DNA from 4 places in the Xanthobacter nonsaccharivorans genome. Region 1 is predicted to be linked to each of the others. Evidence: predicted binding sites of a transcription regulator. Region 1 holds the regulator's gene; each other region holds the start of a gene.
What was found. Region 1 encodes LexA, which represses DNA repair genes until DNA is damaged. Its sites were predicted from a motif close to TGTTCNNNNTGTGTTCNG; they were not measured.

Region 1 (5,174 bases):
TCGAATACGATTGATAGTTGCCGTATAGGGGAGTTTCCGCCTTAATGCGTGATGCAGCCCGCAGAATGGCTGCGCACCAGGAGGAAACCCATGAGCCATCGCCGCCGCGCCGCCCTTGCTCTCGGCTCGCTTGTCGCCGCCCCTGTCCTTGCCGCGTCCCTGCTCGCCACCCCTGCCCTCGCGGCCGAGCCCACGGGCCTGTGGCAGACACCCACCCGCAGCGGGCAGGTGGAGATCTTCAAGTGCGGCGCCAGCCTGTGCGGCCGCCTCCTTTCCTCCGAGGGGCTGAAGGCCGATCCCAACCTCAAGGACGTGAACAATTCCAACGCCGGCCTGCGCGCGCGGGCCCTGAAGGGCCTCACCATCCTCACCGGCTTCTCCGGCGGACCGAAGGAGTGGTCGGGCGGCAGCATCTACAATGCCGAGGATGGCAAGACCTATTCCGGCACCATCACCCTTGATGGCGACGACACGCTGAAGCTGCGCGGCTGCGTGGTGGTGCCGCTGTGCAAGACACAGGTGTGGACGCGCCTGCGCTGAGGCGCACCGCCGCTTCGGCCGGGAGCCCGCCGCCGCGCCCGTCGCGCGGCGGCGCCACCCTCGCGCTATGAAGGAAGGACCTTTTCCGCGCCGGTGGTGGACAGGACCCGCCCCGCCCGCCATCTTCCCCGGCGACGACAGGGACGATTCCGGAACCCATCATCGGCCATGGCCAGCCTGACCCACATCGACGCCGAGGGCGCCGCCCGCATGGTGGACGTCACCGACAAGCCCTCCACCAGCCGCGAGGCGCTGGCGGAAGGCCGCGTCGCCATGGCGCCGGCAACGCTCGAGCTGATCCTTTCCGGCAACGCCAAGAAGGGCGATGTGCTGGCCGCCGCGCGGCTCGCCGGCATCATGGGCGCCAAGCGCACCCATGAGCTGATTCCGCTCTGCCATCCGCTTCTGCTCACTAAAGTGGAAGTGGAGATCGCGCCCGATCCCGCCTTGCCCGGCCTCCATGTCACCGCCCGCGCCAAGGTCACGGGCCAGACCGGAGTGGAGATGGAGGCGCTGACCGCCGTTTCCGTCGCCTGCCTCACCATCTACGACATGGCGAAGGCGGTCGATCGTGGCATGCGGATTGAAGGCATCCGGCTGCTGGAGAAATCCGGCGGCCGCAGCGGGCATTTCCGCGCCGAACCGCCGATGGACTGAAACGGCGGGGCATTCCATGGGACGAAGCGCGACAGCGGGAGGCGCAGGATGGCGCTGATGAGCGTCGAGGAGGCCGTCGGCCTCGTTATCGGTGAGGTTTCTGCGCTGGGCAGCGAGGACGTGCCGGTCGCGGCTGCGGCGGGCCGCGTGCTCGCGCAGGATCTGCCCGCCCGCCGCACCCAGCCGCCCGCGGACATGTCGGCCATGGACGGCTATGCGGTGCGCGGCGCCGACATCGCCCAGACGCCGGCGCACCTCACCGTCATCGGCGAATCGGCCGCCGGCCGGCCCTTCTCGGGCAGCGTGGGCGCGGGCGAAGCCGTGCGCATCTTCACCGGCGCGGTGGTGCCCGAGGGCGCCGACACGGTGGTGATCCAGGAGAACACCAGCCGCGACGGCGACAGGGTCACCACCACCGCCCCCACCGCTGCCTTGCGCAACGTGCGGCTGAAGGGCTGCGATTTCAGCGCCGGCATGCCGGGCCTCAAGGCCGGGCGCCGCCTCTCCGGCCGCGACATCATGCTCGCCGCCGCCATGGACCATGCGACCGTTCCGGTGTCCCGCCGCCCGCGGGTGGCGCTCATCCAGACGGGCGACGAACTGGTGCTGCCGGGCCAGGGCACCGGCAAGGACAGCGAGATCGTCGTCTCCAACGCCTTCGGCCTCGCGGCGCTGGCCCGCCGCGCCGGGGCCGAGGTGACGGATCTCGGCCTGGTGGGCGACGACCTTGCCGCCATCCGCGCCGTGGTGGCGCGGGCGCTCTCCGGCGAGTTCGATCTCCTGGTCTCCTCCGGCGGCGCCTCGGTGGGCGACCACGACCTGATGGCCCCGGCGCTGCGGGCGGAGGGGGTGGACCTCTCGGTGCACAAGATCGCGCTGCGGCCCGGCAAGCCGCTCATGTATGGCCGCAAGGCCGGCGTGCGGGTGCTGGGCCTGCCGGGCAATCCGGTGTCCTCCCACGTGTGCGCCATGGTGTTCCTGATGCCGCTGGTCCGGGCCCTGCAGGGAGATGGCGTTCCGGGTCCGCTCACCGCCCCGGCCCGCCTCGCGGTGGAGGTGGCGGCGAACGACGCCCGCCGCGACTTCATGCGCGCGCGGATGGAGCGCCACGCCGACGGCTCCGTGCACGTGACGCCCTTCGCCTCGCAGGACAGCGCCATGCTGAGCGTGCTGGCGGCCGCAGACTGCCTCCTCATCCGCGCTCCCTTCGCCCCGGCGGCAAAGGCTGGCGACCCGTGCGAGATCATTCCGTTCGAGGATTGATCCGGCTTTAACCCCGCCTTCACCACTTGCGGAACACAAAAGGAACAGATAAGAACTGTTCATGATTTGTTTCGCATCGCCCGCGGTGGGCGTGCCAGGGTGAAACAGGCGCGGCCCGCGCCGCCGGACGGCGGCCGGGGGGCAATCACGGGGGCGATGGAATGCTGACGCGCAAGCAATACGACCTGCTTCGCTTCATTCACGAGCGGCTGAAGGAAACCGGCGTTCCCCCTTCCTTCGACGAGATGAAGGAAGCGCTGGACCTGCGCTCGAAGTCTGGCATCCACCGCCTGATCACCGCCCTGGAGGAGCGCGGCTTCATCCGTCGCCTGCCGAACCGCGCCCGCGCCCTGGAGGTGGTCCGCCTGCCGGACAGCGTGGCCCCCGGCCTCGCCTCCGCCCAGGCCGCGAGCCGTGGCTTCTCCCCGGCCGTGATCGAGGGCAGCCTGGGCAAGGTGCGGCCGGTGATGGACGATGACGACGGAACCCACCCCGTCGCGGTGCCCGTCATGGGCCGGATCGCCGCCGGCTCGCCCATCTCCGCCATCCAGACCCGCAGCCACACGCTGAACATTCCGCCCGAGATGCTGGGCACCGGCGAGCACTTCGCTCTCGAAGTGCGCGGTGACAGCATGATCGAGGCCGGCATCCTCGACGGCGACACGGTGCTGATCCGCAAGTGCGACACGGCCGATACCGGGGATATCGTGGTCGCCCTCGTGGACGACGAGGAAGCCACCTTGAAGCGCCTGCGCAAGAAGGGCGCCTCCATCGCCCTCGAGGCGGCCAACCCCGCCTATGAGACGCGGATCTTCGGGCCCGACCGGGTGCGCATCCAGGGCCGGCTCATCGGTCTGATGCGGCGCTACTGAGAGCGCAGGGCAAGGATTTCTCCCGGCTGGCGGCCGGGAGGCCGGGACGGGGTGAGGGGCGGCGGCGCTTCATGCTCAACGGGGGTGCCGGCTCGCAAGGCATACGCTCCTCACCCCAGCTTCATCCCTCGGTGAGAGGCGAGCCGTGGCTTCGGGCTCATTCGGAAGCCGCGTCGGCAGCGGCGTCCTCCGCGGCTCCCGGCTCAGGTTCGGGCGGAAGGGGCGGCAGACGGGGCATCCAGGGACGATCCACATGGGGACGTCGGGTGGGTTCCTCTCTCAGCTTTCCGTCCGTGAAGAAGAAGGCGATGGTGCCCGATCGCACCAGCCGGTCCGGCGTGAGCACGCGGGCGGGGCAGGTGCGGGGCGGCGGATCGCGGCTGACGATGATCCGCGCCTCCAGGCAGTCCGCCTCCAGGCTTTCCGCCTGACGTGACACGGCGATGGTCCCGCCGCCCGGCAAGGGTGCGGTGCAGCCGAGGGGATCGCAGGTGAAGGCCTGGTCCAGTCCCTTGCTTCCCGCCGGGCGGCGATCCCCCTCGCGCGTCAGCCACTGCTCCACGACCAGCCGCTGGCTGCGCCCGCCAAGCACCGACAGGCGCCCGTCCGGGCCGCGGATCGCCACCGTCTGCGCATCGGGCGCCACCAATATGTCCGGACGAGGTGGCGGGCCGGCGAAGGCCAGCGCGAGGCCGAGGGGCACGGCGGCTCCGAGCGCGAGCACGCCGCGCAGGAGGCAGAACATCACCAAGGCGAGGCTGAGGGCGGCCAGGGTGGCCGGGCTCACCGCATCCACGCGGATGTCGGCCCCGGGCAGGGCCGCGATTCGATCCGAGACCTCCACCATGATGTCGATGCCGAGGCCCATCACCGGCCAGGCCAGATGGTCCCAGCCGAAGGGGATCAGCAACACGCCGACGAGGCCGAACGGCATCACCAGGAAGGACACCGCCGGCATGGCCGCGAGATTGGCGAGCAGGCCGTAGGGCGCCACGCGCTGAAAATGGAAGATCGCATAAGGCGCGGTCGCAAGGCCCGCCACCAGCGAGGTCAGGGCCGTGCCGCCCACCAGCAGCACGAGCCATGTGGTTACCTGCCCGGCGATTCCGTCCGGCCGCGGTATCGCGCGCAGGGGCCGCAGCCGCTCGTAGGCGGCGACGAGAGCGAGGGTGGCGGCGAACGACATCTGCGTGCCCGGGTCGAGCGCCGCTTCCGGGGTCAGCGCCAGCACCACCACCGCCGCCACCGCCACCGTGCGCAAGGTGAGCGCGGGCCGCCCCACCAGCACGCCTCCCAGCACCAGCGCCGTCATTACGAAGGAGCGCTGTGCCGGCGTGTCGTTGCCGGACAAGGCAAGATAGGCCGCGCTGCCGGCCAATGCGATCACCGCGGCCACGGACTTGATGGGCAGGCGCAAGGCCAGCCCCGGTACGAGGGCGAGCCCCGCCCGCACCAGCGCGAACAGCGTGCCCGCCACCAGCGCCATGTGCAGGCCGGAGATGGAGAGGATGTGGGTGAGCCCTGACACCCGCATGCTCTCCTCCACCTGGGGTGGGATGGCGGAGCGGTCGCCGGCCACGAGCGCGATGGCGATCTCCGCCGCCGTTCCGGAAAGCGAGGCGCGGATGCGCTCGGCAAGGCCGGATCGCACCTGATCCACCAGCATGGCGAGGCGTACCGGGGCGGGTGGCTCGGCCGCCGCCGCCGGCTTTGGCCGGCCGAAGCCGAACCCCACTCCGCCGATTCCCCTGAACCAGGGGACGCGGCCGAAATCGTGCGCGCCGGGCATGGCGGGCCCGAGGGGCGGCAGGAGTTGCGCGAGCTGCGTCACATGGGTGCCCA
Region 2 (5,174 bases), 1.4 Mb from region 1:
AGGCTCACCACCGTGTCGAGAAAGGATGCTGCATCGAAGGTCGCGATGAAACGCACGCCAGATCCCCGCCGTCATGCTTCGCTGTGGGCCCTTCCTCGCCGGCCGGCGGACTGCGGGCAAGGGAAAAAGGCGCGTGAAGACGTTTTCACAGCTTTGCGCGCCGGATTGTCGCGGCAGCGTGGAACTGCTAAAAACCTCGCCATGCCCCATGCGCGCGTGCATCTCAAGACCCTGAGCCGGGTGGCCTTCTGCGCCGCCGGGCCGTTCGCGCGCACCACGATGGAGTTCGCGGCGGTGCCGGACCACGTGCGCCTGCCGGGCCGCTTCTTCGGCCGCTTCACCACGGCCGCCTCGGCCCAGCTTCGCGCCTGACGCGCCCTTTACCGAAGCCATTTCGAGACCAGTCCGGCCGCTTGCGCGCGCGCCGGCCTCTCCTCAGGACAGGACACCATGAACGCTCCCGCGAACGGCCCCCGCACCCTCTACGACAAGATCTTCGACGACCACGTGGTCGCCCGCCAGGACGACGGCACCTGCCTGCTCTACATCGACCGCCATCTGGTGCATGAGGTGACGAGCCCGCAGGCCTTCGAGGGGCTGCGGGCGACGGGCCGCAAGGTGCGCGCGCCGCACAAGACCCTCGCCGTGGTCGACCACAACGTGCCCACCACCGACCGCACCCTGCCGAACCCCGACCCGGAGAGCGTCGCCCAGATCGCGGCGCTGGCGGAGAACACGAAGGAGTTCGGCGTCGAGTATTACGACGGCTTCGACAAGCGCCAGGGCGTCGTCCACGTGGTGGGCCCCGAGCAGGGCTTCACCTTGCCCGGCACCACCATCGTCTGCGGCGACAGCCACACTTCCACCCACGGCGCGTTCGGCGCGCTCGCCCACGGCATCGGCACGTCCGAGGTGGAGCATGTGCTCGCCACCCAGACGCTGATCCAGAAGAAGGCGAAGAACATGCGCGTCACCGTCACCGGGCCGCTGCCCGAGGGCGTGGGCGCCAAGGACGTGGTGCTCGCCATCATCGGCACCATCGGCACCGCAGGCGGCACCGGCTATGTGATCGAATATGCCGGGGACGCCATCACCTCCCTGTCCATGGAAGGGCGGATGACGGTGTGCAACATGTCCATCGAGGCCGGCGCCCGCGCCGGTCTGGTGGCGCCAGACGAGAAGGCGTTCGAATACCTCAAGGGCCGTCCGAAGTCCCCGAAGGGGGCCGATTGGGACGCCGCGGTGCGGTTCTGGCAGACCCTGCGCTCGGACGAGGGCGCGCACTTCGACCGCGAGATCCACATCGACGGCGCGAACCTGCCGCCCATCGTCTCCTGGGGCACCAGCCCGGAGGACGTGATCTCGGTGGAGGGCGTGGTGCCCGATCCGGAGCTGATCGCCGACGAGGGCAGGCGCGCCGCGAAGATCCGGGCGCTGGGCTACATGGGCCTTTCCGCCGGCACGAAGATCACCGACATCGCCCTCGACCGCGTGTTCATCGGCTCCTGCACCAACGGGCGCATCGAAGATCTGCGGCAGGCGGCGGCGATCGCCCAGGGCCACAAGGTAAATCCGAACGTCTCCGCCATGGTTGTTCCCGGCTCCGGCCTCGTGAAGGAGCAGGCCGAGGCGGAAGGGCTGGACCGGATCTTCAAGGAGGCTGGCTTTGAATGGCGGGAGCCTGGCTGCTCCATGTGCCTGGCGATGAATGCGGACCGGCTGAGTCCGGAACAGCGCTGCGCGTCCACCTCGAATCGCAATTTCGAAGGGCGCCAGGGCTTCAAGGGCCGCACGCACCTGGTGTCGCCGGCCATGGCGGCGGCAGCGGCCATCGCCGGCCGGTTCGTGGATGTGCGCGACTGGCCGAAGCAGGCGTGAGATAGACGTCTGCGCGGACGCCAGCGCACGACCGTACCATCAGGAAGGAGGGTGCCACCCCGGTGGCGCCCTTCGCCTTTTTTGCGGGTGCGAAGACGGTTCGATGCCTGTTGCAGGAAGGAGGCAGGCCAGCTGAAAGGCTGGTTCCATCCTTCACAATCGCGTGATCAGGCGGCGCGCAGAACCCCTGCCGTCTGACGGCCGGATCAGAAGATCAGGCTCGAAACAACGCCCGCGGTTGCGGCACTTGCCTCATGGGGGGCGAAAAACGCAGCAATTCCAAGGATTGTCACCAGCGCGCCGGTGACCGCAAGCTTCCGCAGCATGGCCACTCTCCCAAGTGGGGGTCTGCACGGTTAACGATGCAGGCCGATTAAGAGTTCCTTAACCAACATCTTCTGAACCCCGATTGATGCTTGTGTTCAGAAAGTGTTCAGGAAAGTCACGGCTCCGTGACGTCTGGCGCCTGAGGCCCTTTGCTCCGGCCTGTCTTGTCATGGGTTTGCTGCGATGCGGTAGGATAAGGGCTGCCGGTGAGCGGTAGGCAGGAAGGGGAGGCGGCATGGCGGCGGGTGCAGGAAGCGGCAGGAGCGCTTGGCATGATCGCCTCGCCCCGAGCCTCGATGAGCTGGCGCATCTCGCCGAGGAGGCGTTCGCCGACCTGCCGGAGCGTTTCCGGTCCCTGTGTGCCGGCATCGTGATCAAGGTCGAGGATTTCCCCACCGACGACGTGCTGGACGAGCTTGGGGCGGAGACACCGTTTGATCTGCTCGGCCTGTTCCAGGGCATCGGCAGGGCCCAGCAGGGCGCGGTGGCGCAGACCGGCCAGATGCCGAACATGGTGTTCCTCTATCGCCGACCGATCCTCGATTACTGGGCCGAGCACGAGGAAACGCTGGGGGATCTCGTCACCCATGTGCTCGTGCACGAGATCGGCCATCACTTCGGCTTGTCCGACGACGACATGGCCGAGGTCGAGGACCGAGCCAATTGACCGCAGGGAAGCCGTGTCCGGATCGCTGGACCGACTGCGGAGCTGGTCTTTAGAATGGATCAAAACAAGAGGAGTCGAGCAGTGCCTATCGATCCGACGCTTACGCGCTACGGCGCGCCCCTTCGCGCCCTGCACTGGCTGACCGTGCTGTCCATCATCGTCGTCTTCGGCATCACCTATGTGGAGCAGTTCTTTCCGCGTGGCAGCCCGGAGCGCGGCTGGATCTGGTGGACCCACATCTCCGTCGGTCTCCTCGTGCTGGCGCTGGTGGCCATCCGTATTCCGGCACGTGTGTTCGGTGCCACCCCCCCGGCCTCCACCGCGCTTTCGCGCCCGGTAAAGATCGCCTCCGAGGCGGCGCATGGCCTGCTCTACCTGCTGCTGATCGTGACGCCGATCGTGGGCATCTATTTGTCCTTCCTGCGCGGCAACGAAGTGTCCTTCTTCTCGCTCTTCACCATCCCTTCGCCGATCGCCGTGGACCGGACCGCCGCACGGCAGGTGCAGGAGGTGCATGAGCTGCTGGCCAATGCCCTCGTCATCCTGGCGTTGCTGCACGCCGCGGCGGCGGTGATCCACCACGTGGTGCTGAAGGACGACGTGCTGAAGCGCATGCTGCCGGAGCGGTGAGCGCGCTGAGGGGTTCCCACAGGCTTTGCCGGCTTTCACCTGCTGGGCAAGGCGGGACGCGCCTGTTATGAAATGCATTGGATGCGGCTGGCGAGCGCTCGCCAGCCGCATCGCCGTTCCGGTTCGCGAAGGGCGAGATGCCGTACTGGCAGGCCGGGCGCCACGACAGGCTCGCCAAAGCTGAAGGGTCCCATGGAGAAGTTCACCGTCCTCGAAGGCGTCGCCGCGCCGCTGAAGCTGGTCAATGTCGATACCGACATGATCATCCCCAAGCAGTATCTGAAGACGATCCAGCGCACCGGGCTCGGCAAGGGCCTGTTCTCCGAGATGCGCTACAAGGACGACGGCTCGGATAACCCGGACTTCGTGCTCAACCAGAGCGCCTACAGGAACGCCAAGATCCTGGTGGCCGGCGATAATTTTGGCTGCGGCTCCTCCCGCGAGCATGCCCCCTGGGCACTGCTCGACTTCGGCATCCGCTGCGTCATCTCCACGTCTTTCGCGGACATTTTCTACAACAACTGCTTCAAGAACGGCATCCTGCCGATCGTCGTGTCCAAGGACGACCTCGACAAGCTGTTCGACGATGCCGACCGCGGCGCCAATGCGACGCTCACGGTGGATCTCGAGGCGCAGGAGATTCGAGGTCCCGATGGCGGCGTGGTGACGTTCGACATCGATCCCTTCCGCAAGCGCTGCCTGCTGGAAGGGCTCGACGACATCGGGCTCACGCTGGAGAAGGCGCCGGCCATCGCCTCCTACGAGGCCTCCAAGGGCGCCGAGCGTCCCTGGCTCTGAAGCCGGGCGATGGCGGGGCGGGCAGAATTGGCCGAGGCCCGCCGCATCGCTGCGGCGGCGCAGGGTCCGGCGCGCCGCACCGTCGTCGTCGGCGGGTCCGCGGGCGCCCCCGCGGCGCTCATGAAGCTGCTGGCGGCCCTCGACCCCGATCTCGACGCCGGGGTCGTGATCGTCGTCCACCTCGGGGCGGACAGCCCCGACATGCTGCCGACCATTCTCGACACCGCCTCGTCCTTGCCGGTGGTGCTTGCGGGCGAGCGGCATCCAGTTGTCTCCGGACTCGTACACGTGGCGCCGAGCGGGTATCACCTTCTGGTGGACCGAGATCGCAATTTTGCCCTGTCGGTTGACGATAAGGTGTGCTGTTCGCGGCCCTCTATCGACGTACTGTTCAATAGTGCTGCCGAGGCGTATTCAGCAGCGCTGGCCGGCGTCCTCCTGACCGGGGCGAGCGGCGACGGGGCGGAAGGCTTGCGGCGGATCCGGGAGCTGGGAGGTTTGGCGCTGGTTCAGGACCCTGCAGAGGCGGAGGTGGAGACCATGCCGCGCGCGGCTCTCGCGCTGGCAGGGGCTGATCTGTGCGCTCCGGTGTCGGTCCTGGCCGCCCGCATCAATGGGTTTGGACGGCGATGACGACAGAGACCGTGCCCAAGATCCTGGTGGTTGACGATGTGAGGGCGAACCTCGCCAGCATGCGCCGCCTGCTGGCCCCGGTGAAGGCCGAGATCTTCGAGGCGCATTCGGGCAATGAGGCGCTGGCGCTTTGCCTCGACCATCGCTTCGCGCTGATCCTGCTCGACGTGCAGATGCCGGACATGGACGGGTTCGAGGTCGCATCCCTGCTCAACAACGATCCGTCCACCTGTGACATTCC
Region 3 (5,174 bases), 1.2 Mb from region 1:
CGCGGATCGCGCGCCGCGGCGCGGATCACCTTCCAGGTGTCGGGCCGCCAGTTGGCGGGGTCGATGTCGCGGCGGTCGGCGCGTACCATCATGGAGGCGGAAAGCTTCTCCCGCTCGTCACGCGTCAGCTCGCGGCCGGGGCTCGGGGTCAGCCAGATGTCGGCGTCGAGGCCGATCTGGTGGGAGGCGTGGCCGGTGAGCATGGGGCCGCCGCGGGGCTGGGCCATGTCGCCCACCAGGATGCCGTGCCAGCCGGACACCTTCGGCACCTCGCCGGAGAAGCGCTCCAGGAAGGCCACGAGGTCCGGATGGCCCCAGTTGCGGTTGCGGGACAGGCGCATGACCTGCCAGCTGGGCCCGTTCACCGGCAGCGCCTCGCCGCCCGCAAGGCAGCCCTTGGAATAGAAGCCGATGGACCGGGCGGCGAGCGGCGCCGGGCCCTCCGCGCGGCCGAACAGTTCCTTGGCCGGCGTGGCGCCCGCCGGGGGGCCGCTTGCGGGCCTGGCGGCGGCGGGCTTGCCCGGCACCGGTGCCGGCGGCTGCTGGGCGGCGGCCGGCCGGGCGAGCGCGAGGCCGATGAGCGCGGCGGCGAGCAGCAGCGCGGTGCGGCCGGGGGCCATCAGCCCTCCACCTTGTGAGTCATCACCACGAAGCCCCCGGCGTTCCGCGTGCCGGGATGGGCCGGCAGATCGGTGACGAGCAGGGTGGTGCCCGGCAGGGCGAGGGCCGAGACCTGCTTGTTGATGGAGGCGTCCACCGTCACCCGGGCGAGGGATTGCTGGGCGATGCCGGCGGGTGTCTTGCCTTCGTAGGAGATGGCGCTCCAGCGCGGCGGGCCGCCGTTCTTGGCCGCGAGCACATAGACGACGTTGCCGAGCGGCGCCGCCGGGTCGGCGATGGCGACGGGGCCCTGCAGCGCCGTCTGCCCGCCGCGCAGCACGGTGATGGTCCTGTCCGCGCCGCTCACCACCATGGAGATGGGCTCGGTGGTGGGGGCATTGTCCTGTGGCGCGCCCTGGCCGGTGGCGGAGACCGCGAGCTGCTCGTCCAGCCCCTCGCTCATCACGAGACCGGGGTGCAGCACGTCTTCCGGCGCGGAGTGGCTGTTGGCGATGATCACCGGCGTGCCCACGTGGGTGATGCCGAACACGAGCTTGGAGAAGGCGAGCGGCAGGTGCACGCAGCCGTGGGAGGAGGGATAGCCCGGCAGCCCGCCCGCATGGAGCGCCACCCCCGACCAGGTGAGACGCTCCGTGTAGGGCATGGAGGCGTTGTTGTAGATGGAAGAGTGGTGCTCCACGTCCTTGCCGAGGATGGTGAAGACGCCGGTGGGCGTCTCGTGCCCGTCCTTGCCCGTGGAGACGGTGGACGCACCGATCCGCACGCCGTTGCGGTAGACGAAGCAGCGCTGGTCGTCGAGGTTCACCACGATGGCGACGAAGCCGTCCGGCGCGCGCTCGGGATACCACACCCACTCGCCGGGCTTGAGCCCCTTGATGGCGGTGATGTCCGGGTCGTTGGCGGCGAAAGCGGGCAGGAGGGCATCGGCGACGAGCCCGCCCGCGAGCGCGACGGCAAGCTTCACGGCGCCGCGCCGGCTGAGGTGAAGGATATCTGGCATGGCATGTCCCCCAACGTGCGAATCGGCCGTCTGTGCCTATCTGTGGCGCGGCCGGCGCGGCCTGTCCATGCGCGGTGGAGGAAAGGGGCGGGTGCCTGAACCCCTCACCCGGTCATCGGGATGATGTCGGCCACCTCGATCCCGTCCGGGTCGATGCGGCAGACGAGGCCGATGGCCTCCACCCCCGCCGCCCTCGCCAGATCGAAGGCCCGGCCGTAGCCGGGGTCGAGATCGCGGGCGAGGCCGATGCGCCCGGCCGAGCCGATCTGGCTCAGGTAGACCATCACCGCCCGGTTGCCCTTCTGGGCCTCGGCGGCAAGCTCGTCGAGGTGCTTCGCCCCGCGGGCGGTCACGCAGTCCGGGAATTCCGCATGGCCCGGCGCGCGCATGAGGTGGACGTTCTTCACCTCCACCAGGCACAGGGGCTTCGCCTCGTCCTCCAGCTGGATGTCGATGCGGCTCGACTTGCCGTATTTCACCTCCCGCCGCATGCGGGCGTAGCCGGCGAGCGCCGGCACATGGCCCGCGGCGATGGCCTCGGCGACGAGGAGGTTGGGGTGCATGGTGTTGACCCCCACCAGCTCCGGTCCGGCGCCGAAATCGGCCTCCACCAGCTCCCAGCTCAGGGCGAGCTTGCGGTTGGGATTGGACGAGCGCGACAGCCACACCCGGCTGCCCGGGGCATCGAGCCCCAGCATGGCGCCGGAATTGGCCACGTGGGCGGTGGTCTCGGTGCCATCCTCCAGCACCACGTCGGCGAGGAAGCGCTTGTAGCGCCGCACCAGGCGGCCTTCGATGAGCGGCGTGGCGAAGCGCATCAGCCGTTTGCCGGTCCGCCGCCGGGGCCGTCGCTGATGCCGTCGCTGATGCCGTCGCTCCTGCCGTGAAGGCAGATGAGGGTCTGCGTGGCGGTGGCGCAATGGATGCGCCCGCCCGCCGCCTCGGCATAGACATCCACCCGCACGATGGTGAGCGTGCGGCCTGCGCGCGTCACATGGCCCACGGCCACGAGCCGCTCGCCCTTGCCGGGCGCCATGATGTTGATCTTGTACTCCACGGTCAGCACCGTGGAGCCCGCCGGGAACAGGGTGAAGGCCGCATAGCCGCCGGCCGTGTCGGCGATGGCGCCGATGGAGCCGCCGTGGAAGAAGCCGTGCTGCTGGGTGACGCCCGGCGCATAGGGCAGCACCACCTCCACCCGCCCCGGCTCCACCGTCCCGAGGACGGCGCCGATGGTGCTCATGAAGGGCTGGCGCGCGAAGCTCTCGCGCACCTTGGTCTCGAAGAAGGGATCTTGGGGAGTGAGGGCAGGTTCGGTCATCGCGGGCGGGGCTTTCTCCTGGAGAGCGAACATAGCCGATCATGCGGTGCGCGCACCCTTTCGTGTTTCGCCGCATGGGGTGGCCGGACACCGCTTCCGGGTCGCGCCTTGACTCCGTCGCCGCGTTCCGGAATCTATAAGAACAAATAGAGAACAAGAGAGGCGGTCGTGCCGTCACGTTCCACGGATGCATCCCGCTCCGCGGCCGATGTCGCGCGTCTGCGGCAGGGCCTGCGGGCGGCCATCTCGGCCATCGAGCGGGGCGAGGCGCCGCCGGGGGCGGGCGGGGATTTCTCCCTGGGGGAGGCGCCCGCGCGCCTGCCGTTGGGCGTCGCGCCGGTGGATGCGGCCCTCGGCGGCGGCCTGCTCCTCGGGGGGCTGCACGAGGTGTCGGCCCCGGCGGCCGATGCCGGCGTGCTCGGGGCCTTTGCCCTGGGGCTTGCCGCCTGCGCGGTGATGGCGTGCCGCCGGCCTCTGCTCCTGGTGCAGCAGGACCTGGTGCCGTGGGAGGCGGGCGCCTTCTACGCGCCGGGGCTTGCCGCCTTCGGCCTTTCTCCCGGCGCGCTGCTCCTGGTGCGGGTGCGCCGGCCGCAGGACGTTCTGTACGTGATGGAGGAGGGGTTGAAATGCGCCGGTCTCGCCGCCGTTCTCGGGGAAGTGGCCTCGCCTTTGCCGGATGCGCTCACGGCCACGCGGCGCCTCTCCCTCGCGGCGCGGGGGCAGGGCATCCTCGGCCTCATCGCGCGCCACACGATGGCCTGCGAGCCCTGCGCGGCGGTGAGCCGCTGGGTGGTCTCGCCCTTGCCGAGCCCGGCGCCGGACGGCCTGGGCGGGCTCGGGGTGCCGCGTGCCCGCGTCCGGCTCGTGCGCAACCGCTTCGGGCCGCCCGGCAACTGGCCGCTCGCCTTCGCCGGGGGGCAGTTCCACCTCGCGCCGGACGGGGAGGCGCATCATGAGCGCGGCGACGCCACTTCTTCCGGCCGTTCCGGGCCGGCGCTACCTCAGCCTCAGCCTGCCGCTCCTGGCCACGGATCGCCTCGAACGGCGGGTGTCGCCTGAGGACCGGGCCCGCCCGCGCGTCACCGTCATGGCTGATAAGGGGGCGCTGCGCCTCGTCGCCCTGAATGGGGCCGCCGCCGCGCTCGGCCTCGCGCCGGGCCTCGCGCTGGCCGATGCGCGGGCGCGCTTCCCCGACCTTCTGGTGAGCGAGGCCGAGCCCGAGGCGGAGGCGCGGCTGCTCGCCCGCTTCGCCGATGCCTGCGAGCGCTACACCCCCCTCCTCGCCCTCGACGGGCCGGAGGGGCTGCTGCTGGACGTCACCGGCTGCGCGCATCTGTTCGGGGACGAGGCGGGGCTGGTGCGCGACCTTCTCCGGCGCGTGGGCGGGCAGGGCTTTGCTGCCCGCGCGGCGCTCGCCTCCACGGCCGGCGCCGCCTTCGCCCTCGCCCGTTTTTCGGGCCGGGGGGAGCGGCGCGCGGGCGCCGGCGTGGTAGTGCCGGAGGAGGAGGCCCTCGCCCCGCTCCTCGCGCCCTTGCCGCTGGCGGCGCTCCGGCTGGAGGCGGCAACCCTCGGCGCCCTGGTGCGGCTGGGCTTCGGCACGGTGGGCGACCTCATCGGCAAGCCCCGCGCGCCCCTTGCCGCCCGCTTCGGCGCGGGGCTGCTGGAGCGCCTCGACGCCGCGCTGGGCACCGCTCCGGTGGCGGTGGACTATCGCTTCGCACCCCCCGTCTTCTGCGCCGAGCGCAACCTGTTCGAGCCGGTGGAGCGGGTGGAGGACGTGCTGGGCCTCACCGTGAAGCTCGCCGCCACCCTGGAGACCGCGCTGGAGCGCCACGGGGTGGGGGCGCGGCGGCTCGACCTCGCCTTGTTCCGCGTGGACGGGGAGGTGACGCGGCTCATGGTGGGGACTGGACGCCCCCTGCGCGCGCCGGAGGCGATCCGCCGCCTGTTCGCGGAGAAAATCGCCGCCCTCACCAGCCTCGACCCCGGCTTCGGCTTCGATCTCCTGCGCCTCGCCGTGCGGGAGGCCGCCCCCATGGCCGAGCATCAGTCCGGCTTTGCCGCCGCGACCGATGGGGCGGAGGCGCTCGACGGCCTCATCGACCGCCTCTCCATCCGCTTCGGCGCGCGGCAGGTGCAGGTGCTCCGGATGGAGGACCGCCACTGGCCCGACAGCGCGAGCCACGCCGTCCCGGCGCAGGGCCTGTGTGCATCTTCCCTCATGGCGGCGGC
Region 4 (5,174 bases), 600 kb from region 1:
CGATCGCCGTCGGCATCGGGGGAGCCCGGAGGACCGCCGGCGACGTTCGGGCCATGGTCAAAGAAGATTTCTGAGCAGGGACCGCAAGGGCCGGTATCGCCCATGGACCAGAAATTGTCGGAGGTGGGAATGCGGATGATCTTGTCGTCGGAAAGGCCGGCGATCTTCTTCCACAGGCCGTAGGCTTCGTCGTCCTCGCTGTAGACGGTGACGACCAGGCGATCGCGCGGCAGGTCGAAGGTGCGGGTGACGAGGTTCCAGGCGAGCTCGATGGCCCGGTCCTTGAAATAGTCGCCGAAGGAGAAGTTCCCCAGCATCTCGAAAAACGTGTGGTGCCGCGCGGTGTAGCCCACATTGTCGAGATCGTTGTGCTTGCCGCCGGCGCGCACGCACTTCTGAGACGTCACCGCACGCGAATAGGGCCGCTTCTCGACGCCGGTGAAGACGTTCTTGAACTGCACCATGCCCGCGTTGGTGAACATGAGCGTGGGGTCGTTGTGCGGCACCAGGGGCGAAGAGGCGACCGCCTCGTGGCCTTCCTTGACGAAGTAGTCGATGAAGCTCGACCGGATCTCGTTGACGCCGCTCATGTGCCGGCCACTATCCCTCGACGCCGGCCCGGATGCGGGAACCGGCTCTGGTGATCACCCCACGCCGACGCGATCCCTTAAGGGCGCGCCCCCGCGGTTCCGGTAGAGGCCATTGCCTCCAACCGGAACCGGGTTCGTTTAGCGAGGGGCCCCACGCTTGTCCAGAAACGCCTTGCGATGGGAGCGTTGAACATGTCGCCCAGAATGCAGGCCGCGACGGATCTCAGGCGTCCGCCTCGCTGCCCTCCGCATCTTCTTCCGGCGTACCGGCGAGGATCTGCTCGGCGATGAGCCCCGCGTTCTGGCGAATGGCCGCCTCGATCCGGTTGGCAACCTCCTGGTTCTGCTTCAGGAAGGTCTTGGCATTCTCGCGCCCTTGGCCGAGGCGCTGGCTGTCGTGGGAGAACCAGGCGCCGGATTTCTCCACAACCCCGGCCCGCACGCCGAGATCGAGCAGCTCGCCCGTCTTGGACACGCCCTCGCCATACATGATGTCGAACTCCACCTGCTTGAAAGGCGGCGCGAGCTTGTTCTTCACCACCTTGACGCGGGTCTGGTTGCCCACCACCTCGTCACGTTCCTTGATCGCGCCGATACGACGGATGTCGAGGCGGACCGAGGCGTAGAATTTCAGAGCGTTGCCGCCCGTGGTGGTCTCCGGCGAGCCATACATCACACCGATCTTCATGCGGATCTGGTTGATGAAGATCACCATGGTGTTGGACTTGGAGATGGACGCCGTGAGCTTGCGCAGCGCCTGGCTCATGAGGCGCGCCTGCAGGCCGGGCTGGTTATCGCCCATCTCGCCATCGAGCTCGGCGCGTGGCGTGAGCGCCGCCACCGAATCGACCACCAGCACGTCGATGGCACCGGAGCGCACGAGCGTATCGGCGATTTCCAGCGCCTGCTCGCCCGCGTCGGGCTGGGAGATGAGCAGGTCATCCAGGTTAACGCCGAGCTTGCGGGCGTAGACCGGGTCGAGCGCATGCTCCGCGTCGATGAAGGCACAGGTGCCTCCACGCTTCTGCGATTCGGCCACCGTGTGGAGCGCCAGCGTGGTCTTGCCAGAGGATTCGGGGCCGTAGATCTCGACCACACGCCCCTTTGGCAACCCCCCGATGCCGAGCGCAATGTCGAGCCCGAGGGAGCCAGTGGGAATGCTCTCGATCTCCAAGGCCTTGCCGCCCTTGCCGAGCCGCATGATCGAGCCCTTGCCGAAATGCCGCTCGATCTGGGCGAGCGCGGCGTCGAGCGCCTTGGTCTTGTCCATGGAAGAACCTTCGACGAGTCGGAGTGTCGCCTGAGTCATCGCCGCGCTCCGGTGCTGGCGCAAGGGGAAATGAGTGCGTTGACTATGTACTCTTTTTGTTCCATGTTCGCAATATGTTCTCAAGACGCCCTCCCAAGGCGCCCAAAGTCGGAAGAGCAGAATGGGAGCACGTTCGCCGCAAGGCGGTTTTCCGGCACGCTGCAGGCGGCAGAACGGGGGTAGGCTGCTCGTTTTCCATGCACATGTTTATGGAAACGGGCCTCTGGTTTTCCGCGTCGGAAGGGATGTTCGACACGGGGGGGGGCGAGGCTGAAGGGCCCTGCAAGCCCCTGTGCCCAGGCGGATCTCGGGAAAGAAGGGGCCGGTGGGCCGACCCTCCGTTTACACCCATGCGCTCCGCCGCTATTTTCCGCGGCCCTCAGCCGGAGAAGTATGAGCCATGCGCGCGGAACTCGCCGCGAAGGTCGACGAGATCAGACAGTCCCTGGACCTCCTGCGGTCCCACCTCGACGTGGGCCGCGCGCGGCGGCGTCTGGCGGAGCTCAACGCGATCGTGGAGGACCCGACCCTCTGGGACGAGCCCGAGCGCGCGCAGAAGATCATGCAGGAGCGCACAACGCTGGAAGACAGCCTCGGTGCCATCGACCGGGTGGAACAGGACCTCGCCGACAATGTCGAGCTGATCGAGCTCGGCGAGGGCGAAGGCGATGAAGGCGTGATCGCAGAAGCCGCGGCCTCCCTGGACGGACTTAAGGCGGAGCTGGCGCGGCGCGAGCTGGAGGCGCTGCTGTCCGGTGAAGCCGATTCCAACGACAGCTATCTCGAGGTCCACGCCGGGGCCGGCGGCACCGACAGCCAGGACTGGGCGGAGATGCTGCTGCGCATGTATCGCCGCTGGTGCGAGCGGCACGGCTTCAAGGTGGAGCTGATGGACGAATCCCAGGGGGAGCAGGCCGGGCTCAAGTCCGCCACCATCCAGGTGAAGGGTCACAACGCCTATGGCTGGCTGAAGACGGAGGCGGGGGTGCATCGTCTCGTGCGCATCTCCCCGTTCGATTCCAATGCCCGGCGGCAGACCTCGTTCGCCTCGGTCGACGTCTATCCGGTGGTGGACGACCGCATCGTGGTGGACATCAAGGAAGCCGACGTGCGGGTGGACACCATGCGCTCGGGCGGCGCCGGCGGCCAGCACGTGAACAAGACGGAATCGGCGGTGCGCCTCACCCACATTCCCACCGGCATCGCCGTGGTGAGCGAGGGCGACCGCTCGCAGCACAAGAACCGCGCCACCGCCTGGAACATGCTGCGCGCCAAGCTCTACGACCTGGAGCTGAAGAAGCGCGAGGCGGAAGCCATGGCCGAGCAGGCCGCCAAGACCGACATCGGCTGGGGGCACCAGATCCGCTCCTACGTGCTCCAGCCCTACCAGCTGGTGAAGGACCTGCGCACCGGCGTTACCTCCGGCACGCCGCAGGAAGTGCTGGACGGCGACCTCGACCCCTTCATGCAGGCGGCGCTGGCCCAGCGCGCCTATGGCGGCGGGCCGGACAGCGTGGAGGACGTGGACTGAGGGATGGGCGCCATCATCGGTGTCCAAAACCTTGGGGACCCGCGTGGTCATCGCTCCCGTCCGCGCCGCATCCGGGGGGACTTCACGGGGCCGCGCCCGGAATCCGGGCCGGGGGGAGCGGGGCCATTGGTCCCAAGGTGCCGGATGCCGCTCGCCGTAGGGATTGAAGATGGCCTCCGCCCCCATCGGGACGAGACCGCGCCGAAGCAATTGGCCGGCTTCCCGCCGGAACTCCCCGAGGCCTTCAACCCGTCCCCCGTGCCCTTCCGGCACCTTCCCGGGCACGAAATATCTTTGAGCCGGCAGCAGTTTGCGTCATCCTGAACGGCCCGGACTGTCCCGAGGCGGCCGACCCCGGCCTCGGGCAAAACGGAGCCGTCGCATGACGCATACCGGATTGTCCTCGCCACGCCCTCGGCTTGTGGGGGCCGCTCGCGCACTGAAGTTCGGCCTCGGCCTCCTGGCCGGCCTCGCCGTCGCGCTGCTCCTGCCCCGCGTCGCCAGCACCCACGAGTGGTATCCGGCCTATTGCTGCTCCGGGCAGGATTGCTACGAGATCACGCAGGAGGACGTGGAGTTCATCGGCCAAGGCTATTTCATCAAGGCGACGGGCGAATATTTCCCACGCGACACTGTGCCGGAGAGCCCGGACGGCAAGTTCCACCGCTGTTCTTTGGGCGGCAGGCGCGAGGGACGGACGCTTTGCCTGTTCGCACCGGCGCCGGCATTCTGAGGCCCGCGACCGTACCACGCCGGCACGGCATCAGTTCCGTCCGGTTTTCGCGCGAAACTGGCGCGCAATTTGCTTGGGAAGGCACACGACCCCCGTTCGGGTCGGGGAGGTGTCGTCCCATGACCGAGCTTTTCGCCATCTGTGCCACCTATGAGATCGACGACGGCGATGCCCGCGGCTTCGTGCTCGCCCGGCTGGATGACGATGGCAACAAGAAGCCGTGGCCGATCCTGATCACGCGCCAAGCCAACAATTTCCACGGCTTCGAGAACGCCTGCCCGCACGAAGGCGCCCGGCTCGACACCTATCCGGGGGAGTTTTTCGACAAAGAGGGCAACTTCCTCACCTGCGGCCGGCACGGGGCGAAGTTCGATCCCGACACCGGCGCCTGCTTCATCGGCCCCTGCAAGGGCAAGGCGCTCACCCCCATCCAGATCGTCATTGACGACGGCGACGTCTGCCTCCTCGACGTCCCGCTCGCCGAGGAGGACGGGCTCGACGTGGAGGACCCCAACGAGATGCCGGAAGTGCTGATCACGGGGGATTGAGGCGCGCCGCTCAGCCCCAACGAAAGGCGGCCAGATCGGGTGCTAGAAATGCAAATGCCCGGGCCAAGCCCGGGCATCCATGATCGAATGGTAAGCTGTGGCGTGCGCTGCCGTCTCAGCTGCAGCCCGTCGTGCCGCCGCAGGTGTCGCACTTCAGGCAGGTGCCGTTGCGCACCAAAGTGAAGTTCATGCACTCGGGGCAGGCCTCGCCCTCGTAGCCCTTGGCGCGGGCCTCGGCCCGGGCTTCCGCCTTGCGGGCGGTGGCGGACCAGGGCAGCGACTTCTCCATCAGGCTTTCCACCGCCGCTTCCAGCTGCTCCACCTCGGGCGTTGCCTCCGGCAGTTCCACCTCGGTCTTCAGCGCGGTGGCGCCGAATGTGGAGGCGCGCAGCACCGTCACGTTGTCGGTGGCGGCGCGGGGCTCGGTCGGCACCGGCTGCGGCGCCAGGAGGTTCACCGTCTT

Region 2: the regulator LexA is predicted to act here: its motif matches at 2,298-2,315, upstream of V5F59_RS17840 (metallopeptidase family protein).
Region 3: the regulator LexA is predicted to act here: its motif matches at 3,081-3,098, upstream of V5F59_RS05790 (ImuA family protein).
Region 4: the regulator LexA is predicted to act here: its motif matches at 1,964-1,981, upstream of recA (recombinase RecA).

What each region holds. Positions count from the first base shown of each region.
Region 1 covers NZ_CM195526.1:2,477,918-2,483,091, reverse strand. The annotation lists gene V5F59_RS11425 (DUF2147 domain-containing protein) at 91-540, shown strand; gene moaC (cyclic pyranopterin monophosphate synthase MoaC) at 709-1,197, shown strand; gene V5F59_RS11415 (molybdopterin molybdotransferase MoeA) at 1,246-2,460, shown strand; gene lexA (transcriptional repressor LexA) at 2,622-3,332, shown strand; gene V5F59_RS11405 (ComEC/Rec2 family competence protein) at 3,490-5,174, opposite strand, start outside.
Region 2 covers NZ_CM195526.1:3,904,523-3,909,696, reverse strand. The annotation lists gene V5F59_RS17855 (MgtC/SapB family protein) at 1-56, opposite strand, end outside; gene V5F59_RS17850 (hypothetical protein) at 202-372, shown strand; gene leuC (3-isopropylmalate dehydratase large subunit) at 451-1,878, shown strand; gene V5F59_RS17840 (metallopeptidase family protein) at 2,441-2,872, shown strand; gene V5F59_RS17835 (cytochrome b) at 2,954-3,502, shown strand; gene leuD (3-isopropylmalate dehydratase small subunit) at 3,695-4,300, shown strand; gene V5F59_RS17825 (chemotaxis protein CheB) at 4,328-4,933, shown strand; gene V5F59_RS17820 (two-component system response regulator) at 4,930-5,174, shown strand, end outside.
Region 3 covers NZ_CM195526.1:1,257,096-1,262,269, forward strand. The annotation lists gene mepA (penicillin-insensitive murein endopeptidase) at 1-620, opposite strand, end outside; gene V5F59_RS05775 (L,D-transpeptidase) at 620-1,621, opposite strand; gene sfsA (DNA/RNA nuclease SfsA) at 1,726-2,439, opposite strand; gene V5F59_RS05785 (PaaI family thioesterase) at 2,439-2,942, opposite strand; gene V5F59_RS05790 (ImuA family protein) at 3,111-4,001, shown strand; gene V5F59_RS05795 (DUF6504 family protein) at 3,895-5,174, shown strand, end outside.
Region 4 covers NZ_CM195526.1:1,876,958-1,882,131, reverse strand. The annotation lists gene alaS (alanine--tRNA ligase) at 1-590, opposite strand, end outside; gene recA (recombinase RecA) at 814-1,899, opposite strand; gene prfB (peptide chain release factor 2) at 2,300-3,430, shown strand; gene V5F59_RS08585 (hypothetical protein) at 3,813-4,163, shown strand; gene V5F59_RS08580 (Rieske (2Fe-2S) protein) at 4,283-4,711, shown strand; gene V5F59_RS08575 (vitamin B12-dependent ribonucleotide reductase) at 4,827-5,174, opposite strand, start outside.